DNA from 2 places in the Pseudorhodoferax sp. LjRoot39 genome. Region 2 is predicted to be linked to the other one. Evidence: riboswitches for the same ligand, from Rfam matches in the RefSeq annotation. Region 2 holds a riboswitch; the other holds the start of a gene.
What was found. A riboswitch is a leader RNA that binds a small molecule or an ion and turns the genes downstream of it on or off. The one in region 2 is predicted to bind S-adenosylhomocysteine.
Positions count from the first base shown of each region.

Region 1: another riboswitch for S-adenosylhomocysteine. It lies ahead of metH (methionine synthase); the one in region 2 lies ahead of ahcY (adenosylhomocysteinase).

Region 1 covers NZ_CAXUQL020000001.1:1,191,398-1,194,797, reverse strand. Annotated here, with positions in the region: gene metH (methionine synthase) at 1-1,571, opposite strand, end outside; S-adenosyl-L-homocysteine riboswitch at 1,663-1,744, opposite strand; gene ACSQ4M_RS05670 (GntR family transcriptional regulator) at 1,759-2,454, opposite strand; gene ACSQ4M_RS05665 (Bug family tripartite tricarboxylate transporter substrate binding protein) at 2,541-3,400, shown strand, end outside.
Region 2 covers NZ_CAXUQL020000001.1:2,720,274-2,723,673, reverse strand. Annotated here, with positions in the region: gene ACSQ4M_RS12885 (TlyA family RNA methyltransferase) at 1-38, opposite strand, end outside; gene ahcY (adenosylhomocysteinase) at 56-1,504, opposite strand; S-adenosyl-L-homocysteine riboswitch at 1,579-1,649, opposite strand; gene ACSQ4M_RS12875 (MFS transporter) at 1,717-2,874, shown strand; gene ACSQ4M_RS12870 (putative bifunctional diguanylate cyclase/phosphodiesterase) at 2,986-3,400, shown strand, end outside.

The DNA.
Region 1 (3,400 bases), 1.5 Mb from region 2:
ATCTTCACGGCGGTGTGCACGCGGCTCGTGGTGGCGCCACCGATCAAGAGCGGGATCTTCTTGATGCGGAAGTGTTCGTCCTTCTGCATCTCGCCGGCCACGTACTGCATCTCTTCCAGGCTGGGCGTGATCAGCCCCGACAGGCCCACGATGTCCGCGCCCTCGACCTTGGCCTTGGCCAATATCTCGTGGCACGGGACCATCACGCCCATGTTCACGACCTCGAAGTTGTTGCACTGGAGCACGACGGTCACGATGTTCTTGCCGATGTCGTGCACATCGCCCTTCACGGTGGCGATGACGATCTTGCCCTTGCTGCGCACGTCGCGGCCGGCCGCCTCGTCACGCTTCTTCTCTTCCTCGATGTAGGGGATCAGGTGCGCCACGGCCGACTTCATCACGCGGGCCGACTTCACCACCTGCGGCAGGAACATCTTGCCGGCGCCGAACAGGTCGCCCACGATGTTCATGCCGGCCATCAGCGGGCCTTCGATCACGTGCAGCGGCCGGCCGCCCTTGGCCAGGATGGCCTGGTAGGCCTCCTCGGTGTCGGGCACGATGAAGTCGGTGATGCCGTGCACCATGGCGTGGGCCAGGCGCTGCTCCACAGTGGCGGGCGCCTCGGGCGTGCCGCGCCATTCGAGCTTCTTGCTCTCGTCCTTGGCGCCGCTCTTGGCAGTCTCGGCGATCTCGACCAGGCGCTCTCCGGCATCGGGGCGGCGGTTCAGCACCACGTCTTCCACGCGCTCGCGCAGCTGCGGCTCCAGGTCGTCGTAGACGCCGACCATGCCGGCGTTGACGATGCCCATGTCCATGCCGGCCTGGATTGCGTGGTACAGGAACACGGTGTGGATGGCCTCGCGCACGGGGTCGTTGCCGCGGAACGAGAAGCTCACGTTGGAGACACCGCCCGAGACCTTGGCGCCGGGCAGGTTCTGCTTGATCCAGCGCACCGCCTCGATGAAGTCGACGGCGTAGTTGTTGTGCTCCTCGATGCCCGTGGCCACCGCGAAGATGTTGGGGTCGAAGATGATGTCTTCGGGCGCGAAGCCCACTTCGTCGACCAGCACGCGGTAGGCACGCTCGCAGATCTCGATCTTGCGCGCGAAAGTGTCGGCCTGGCCTTGCTCGTCGAAGGCCATGACCACGGCCGCCGCGCCGTAGCGCCGCACCAGCCGGGCCTCGTGCTTGAATTTCTCGACGCCCTCCTTCATGGAGATCGAGTTGACGATGCCCTTGCCCTGGATGCAGCGCAGGCCGGCCTCGATGACCTCCCACTTGGAGCTGTCCACCATGATGGGCACGCGCGCGATGTCGGGCTCGCTGGCGATCAGGTTCAGGAAGCGCACCATGGCGGCCTTGCTGTCTAGCATGGCCTCGTCCATGTTGATGTCGATGACCTGGGCACCGTTCTCCACCTGCTGGCGCGCGACCGACAGGGCCTGGTCGAACTGCCCATTGAGCACCATGCGCGCGAAGGCCTTGGAGCCCGTCACATTGGTGCGCTCGCCCACGTTGACGAACAGACTGCCGGCGCCGATGGAGACGGGCTCCAGGCCCGACAGGCGCATGGGCGGCGGCGCGACAACGTCGGCAGCGGAAGAAGAAGCAGCGGAATCTGGGGTCATGGTCTCACCTGGGCATCCGATCGGGCGATCAAAGGGCCGGTGAGCGTCGTTGCGGATGCAGTGTCCCAAGCCTGACGGGCGCCTGTGGATGGCCCGCTGCAACGCTCCTTGGGAAGGGGTGGGATTCTAGCTAGTCGGGCTCGACCACGTAGTCCGGAAACTGAAGCCGGATCTCCTCGACGGCCGAGAGCGTGCCCGACAGGTGCGTGCGCAGAGCCTCCTGCGCCGCCGCCGCATCGCCCACCGCGATGGCCTCGGCGATGGCGCTGTGGTCGCGCAGGATGGATTCGGTCTTGCCTGCCGTGGGCAGGTGCAGCCGGCGCAGCCGGTCCACATGGCCCGAGACGCGCGCGACGAGGCCGACCAGCGCCGCCATGTCGGCCGCCGCATAGAGCAACTGGTGGAACTGCCGGTCGGCCGCGACGAACTGGCCGTATTCCTGGGCCTGGGCCAGCGCCTGCTGCAGGGCGATCTGGCGGCGCAGCGCCGCGACCAAGCCATCCGGCCGGCGCAGCGCCAGTTCGCGCACGAGTTCCAGCTCGATCGAGCGCCGCAGGAAATGCGCCTGCCGCGCCGCCCGCAGGTCGATGCGGCTGACCAGTGTGGCGTGCTGCGGAAACACGTCGACCAACCCCTCCTCGGCCAGCCGCAACAGCGCCTCGCGCACGGGCGTCTGGCTCAGGCCGAACTGCTCGGCCAGCGCCTGGCGCGCCAGCACGGTCCCTGGCGCGAGTTCCAGTTCCAGGATAGCCTCGCGCAGCCGCTCCAGCACCTGTGGCGCAGCCAGGCGCTGGCGGTCCAGGCGGATCTTGGGCAGGGCATTCATGGCGGGCGATTCTGCATTGACGTACTAATATATTAGTGTTTCAATCCCGTTCCAGCAAGCTGGACCGCAGTACACAAGGAGATGACATGCACCGTCGCACCCTCGTCCAAGGCGCCATCGCCACCCTGGCCGGCAGCACCCTGGCACTGCCCGCACTGGCCCAGGGCAGTTGGCCCACCGGCAAGGCGATCACCTACATCGTCCCGTTCCCGCCGGGAGGGAACACCGACACGCTGGCCCGCGTGATCGCGCCTGCACTGTCCACTGCGCTGGGCACGCCCGTGGTCATCGACAACAAGGGCGGTGCCGGCGGCAGCGTGGGTTCGGCCCTCGCGGCGCGCGCGGCGCCGGACGGCTACACCATCCTGGGCGGCACCATCAGCTCGCACTCCATCAACGGCAGCCTGTATTCCAAGCTCGACTACGACCCGGTCAAGTCCTTCGCGCCCGTCGCCATGCTGGGCTCCGGGCCGCTGGTGCTGGTGGTCAACGCGAACAGCCCCTACAAGACCCTGAACGACGTGCTGGCCGCGAGCCGCGCCAAGCCAGGCGGCCTGTCGTCGGCATCGCCCGGCAACGGCACCTCGCCACACATGGCGATGGCCCTCTTGAGCTACCAGTCCGGCGTGGCGTTCACGCACGTGCCCTACAAGGGCAGCGCGCCGGCCGTGCAGGACCTGGTCGGCGGCCAGGTCGACATGATGTTCGACACCACGCTGATCGTCGGCCCGCACATCCAGTCGGGCAAGCTACGGCCCATCGCGGTCAGCAGCGCCAAGCGGCTCGAATCGCTGCCCGACGTGCCCACCATCGCCGAAGCCGGCCAGAAGGGGTTCGACATGGGCTCGTGGCAGGCCGTGTTCGCACCGGCCGGCACGCCCAAGGCCATCGTCGACCGGCTGCACGCAGAGATCATGAAGATCGTCGCCACGCCCGAGGTGCAGGC
Region 2 (3,400 bases):
GCCAGGCCGCGGTCCACCAGCAGTTGGTCGGCACGCATGCCCAGGCCCGCCGCCATCAGTAGCGGTAGGTGTCGGGCTTGTACGGGCCCTGCACCGGCACGCCGATGTAGGCGGCCTGCTCCTTGGTCAGCACGCTCAGTTGCGCGCCGAGCTTGGACAGCTGCAGGCGGGCAACCTTCTCGTCCAGGTGCTTGGGCAGCACGTAGACCTGGCCGACCTTGTATTCCTTGGGCTTGGTGTAGAGCTCGATCTGGGCGATGGTCTGGTTCGCGAACGAGGACGACATCACGTAGCTCGGGTGGCCCGTGCCGCAGCCCAGGTTCACCAGCCGACCCTTGGCCAAGAGGATGATGCGCTTGCCTGGCTTGCGGCCGACCTTCGGGAAGATCACGTGGTCGACCTGAGGCTTGATCTCTTCCCACTGGCAGTTCTTTTCCAGCGCGGCGACGTCGATCTCGTTGTCGAAGTGGCCGATGTTGCAGACGATGGCCTGGTCCTTCATGGCCACCATGTGCTCGTAGCGGATCACGTCCTTGTTGCCGGTGGTCGTGACGAAGATGTCGGCCTTGTCGGCGGCGTATTCCATGGTCACGACGCGGTAGCCTTCCATGGCGGCCTGCAGCGCGTTGATCGGGTCGATCTCGGTCACCCAGACCTGGGCCGACAGCGCGCGCAGGGCCTGGGCCGAGCCCTTGCCCACGTCGCCGTAGCCGGCCACCACGGCCACCTTGCCGGCGATCATCACGTCGGTGGCGCGCTTGATGCCGTCCACCAGCGACTCGCGGCAGCCGTACAGGTTGTCGAACTTGCTCTTGGTCACCGAGTCGTTGACGTTGATGGCGCGCATCTGCAGCGTGCCGTTGGCCGACATCTCGTTGAGGCGGTGCACGCCGGTGGTGGTCTCTTCGGTCACGCCGATGATGTTCTTCAGGCGGCGGCTGTACCAGGTCGGATCGACCTTGAGCTTGGCCTTGATGGCGGCGTGCAGGATCTTCTCTTCCTCGCTCTTGGCGCGGCCCAGGGCCTTGATGTCCTTCTCGGCCTTGGCGCCCAGGTGCATCAGCAGCGTGGCGTCGCCGCCGTCGTCCAGGATCATGTTGGGGCCGTCGTTCTTGCCCGTGAATTCGAAGATGCGGTGCGTGTAGTCCCAGTAGTCGACCAGCGACTCGCCCTTGATGGCGAACACCGGCGTGCCGGAGGCCGCGATGGCGGCGGCGGCGTGGTCCTGCGTCGAGAAGATGTTGCACGAGGCCCAGCGCACCTGCGCGCCCAGCGCCTGCAGCGTCTCGATCAGCACGGCGGTCTGGATCGTCATGTGCAGCGAGCCCGTGATGCGCGCGCCCTTGAGCGGCTGGCTCTTGGCGAACTCGTCGCGGATGGCCATCAGGCCGGGCATTTCGGTTTCGGCGATGGCGATTTCCTTGCGGCCCCAGGCGGCGAGGCCCAGGTCGGCGATGGCGCAATCGGTGTTCAGCAGTTGCTTGGAAGAGGCAGGGGCGTTCATGACGGCTCCGTGGTCCCGGGAAGGGACAGGTTGAAGACGACCACGCTTTGGGGGAATGAACTCACCGCACGGAGCGTGGGCGAGCGTCGTTGCGAATGGAATCCGAGCCTCGCGCCATGCTGGCGCTGCAACGCTCCTCGGAAGCGCGCGATTATAGGAGGGCCGGCCTTGGCGACAATCGCCCGCCCCTCGCATCCTCCATGCCTTCTGCCATGCCTGCCGCACGCGCCCCGGCGCTGGGCCTTGTCGCCCTCTTCGTCTCCACCTTCCTGGAACTGGTCGGCTACTTCATGGTCACGCCCTGGCTGCTGCTGCAACTCAAGGGCGCGGCGGTCTCCAGCACCCTGGCCGGTCTGTTCGCGGCCACCGGCTGGGCGGCGATCTTCCTGGTCACGCCGTTCTCTTCCTGGGTCACGCGCGCGCTCGGGCGCAGGCAGACGCTATGGCTGTCGGCGGCTGTGCCGGCGCTGGCCTGCTGCGGCTTCGCGCTCACGCGCGAACTGCCGGTCTGGTTCGCACTTGAGATGCTGGCCGGCGCGGCCTCGGGCCTGCGCTGGGTGCTGGCAGAGGCGCTGGTGGCCGAGTTCTCGACCGCGCGCACGCGCGGGCGCAACGTGGGCCTGTTCGAGACCATGGTGGGCGCGACCTTCGTGATCGGCCCGGCCCTCTTGGTCTGGGTCGGCGCCGACGCGCCCGCCGCACCCTGGATCGCCGTGGGTTGCATGGCTGCCGGGCTGCTGGCCAGCCTGCTGATCCCGCGCGTGCCACCGGCAGACGATGCACACGCGGCCCACGTCGGCCTGCGCGGTGTCTGGGCCGCGCTGCGCGCGCACCCGGTGATCATGCTGGCCGGCTTCGTCGGTGGCTTCTTCGAGGCAGGCATCACCTCGGTGCTGCCGCTGTACGGCCTGAGCCTGGGCCTGACGGCCGCGGCCGCGGCGCTGCTGGTCTCCGCGAGCGGCCTGGGCAGTGCCGTGCTGATGCTGCCCGTCGGCATGCTGGCCGACCGCTTCGCCGACCCGGCGCAGGGCCGGCGCCGGCTCATGCGCACTCTGGCCACCGTCACGCTGGTCGCGACCTGCGCGATGCCCTTCGTCGCACAACTGGGCTGGCTGGCCTGGCTGCTGGCCTTCACCTGGGGCGGTGCGGCCGGCAGCCTCTACACGCTGGCCATGATCGACATCGGCGCGCGCGAGCAGGGCATCACGCTGGTCAACAGCACGGCCGTGCTGGTGCTGTCGTACACCCTGGGCAGCACCTGTGCCTCGGCCGCCTCCGGCTGGCTGCTGGACCATTCGCCCTTGCTGGGCTTTCCGCTGGCGCTGGCCGGCGTGGCGTTGGCGGGCTGCATCGCCCTGCGCCGCAGCTAGGGAATGCTCCAGCCCATACCGTGCAAAAGTACACGAATGCATGTGCGCACTTGCACGATTCGTCGGAACAATACGCCGCGCATGGAAACCGCCGACCCACCTAGCCCACTGGTGCCCGCCGCCACACAAGCCCAGGCCGTCGATTTCTCGACGCTGTTCGACTTCCTGCCCATCGGGGCGTACCGGTCCTCGCCCGATGGCCGGCAGATCCGCGCCAACCCGGCGCAGGTGCAGCTGAACGGCTACACGCACGAGGCCGAACTCATCGCCGCGATGCAGGACATCGCCCGCCAGTGGTATGTGGAGCCGTCGCGCCGCACGGTCTTCCGTGACCTGCTCGAGCGCCAGGGCTACGTGCGCGGCTTCGTCTCCGAGGTCTACCGCCACAAGACCGGCGAACGCATCTGGGTCAGCGAGAACGCCCACGTGGTGCGCGATGCCGCCGGCCACATCCTGTTCTACGAAGGCACGGTGGAAGACATCACCGAACGCGTGCGCGCCGAGGCCGAACTGCGTCGGCGCGACG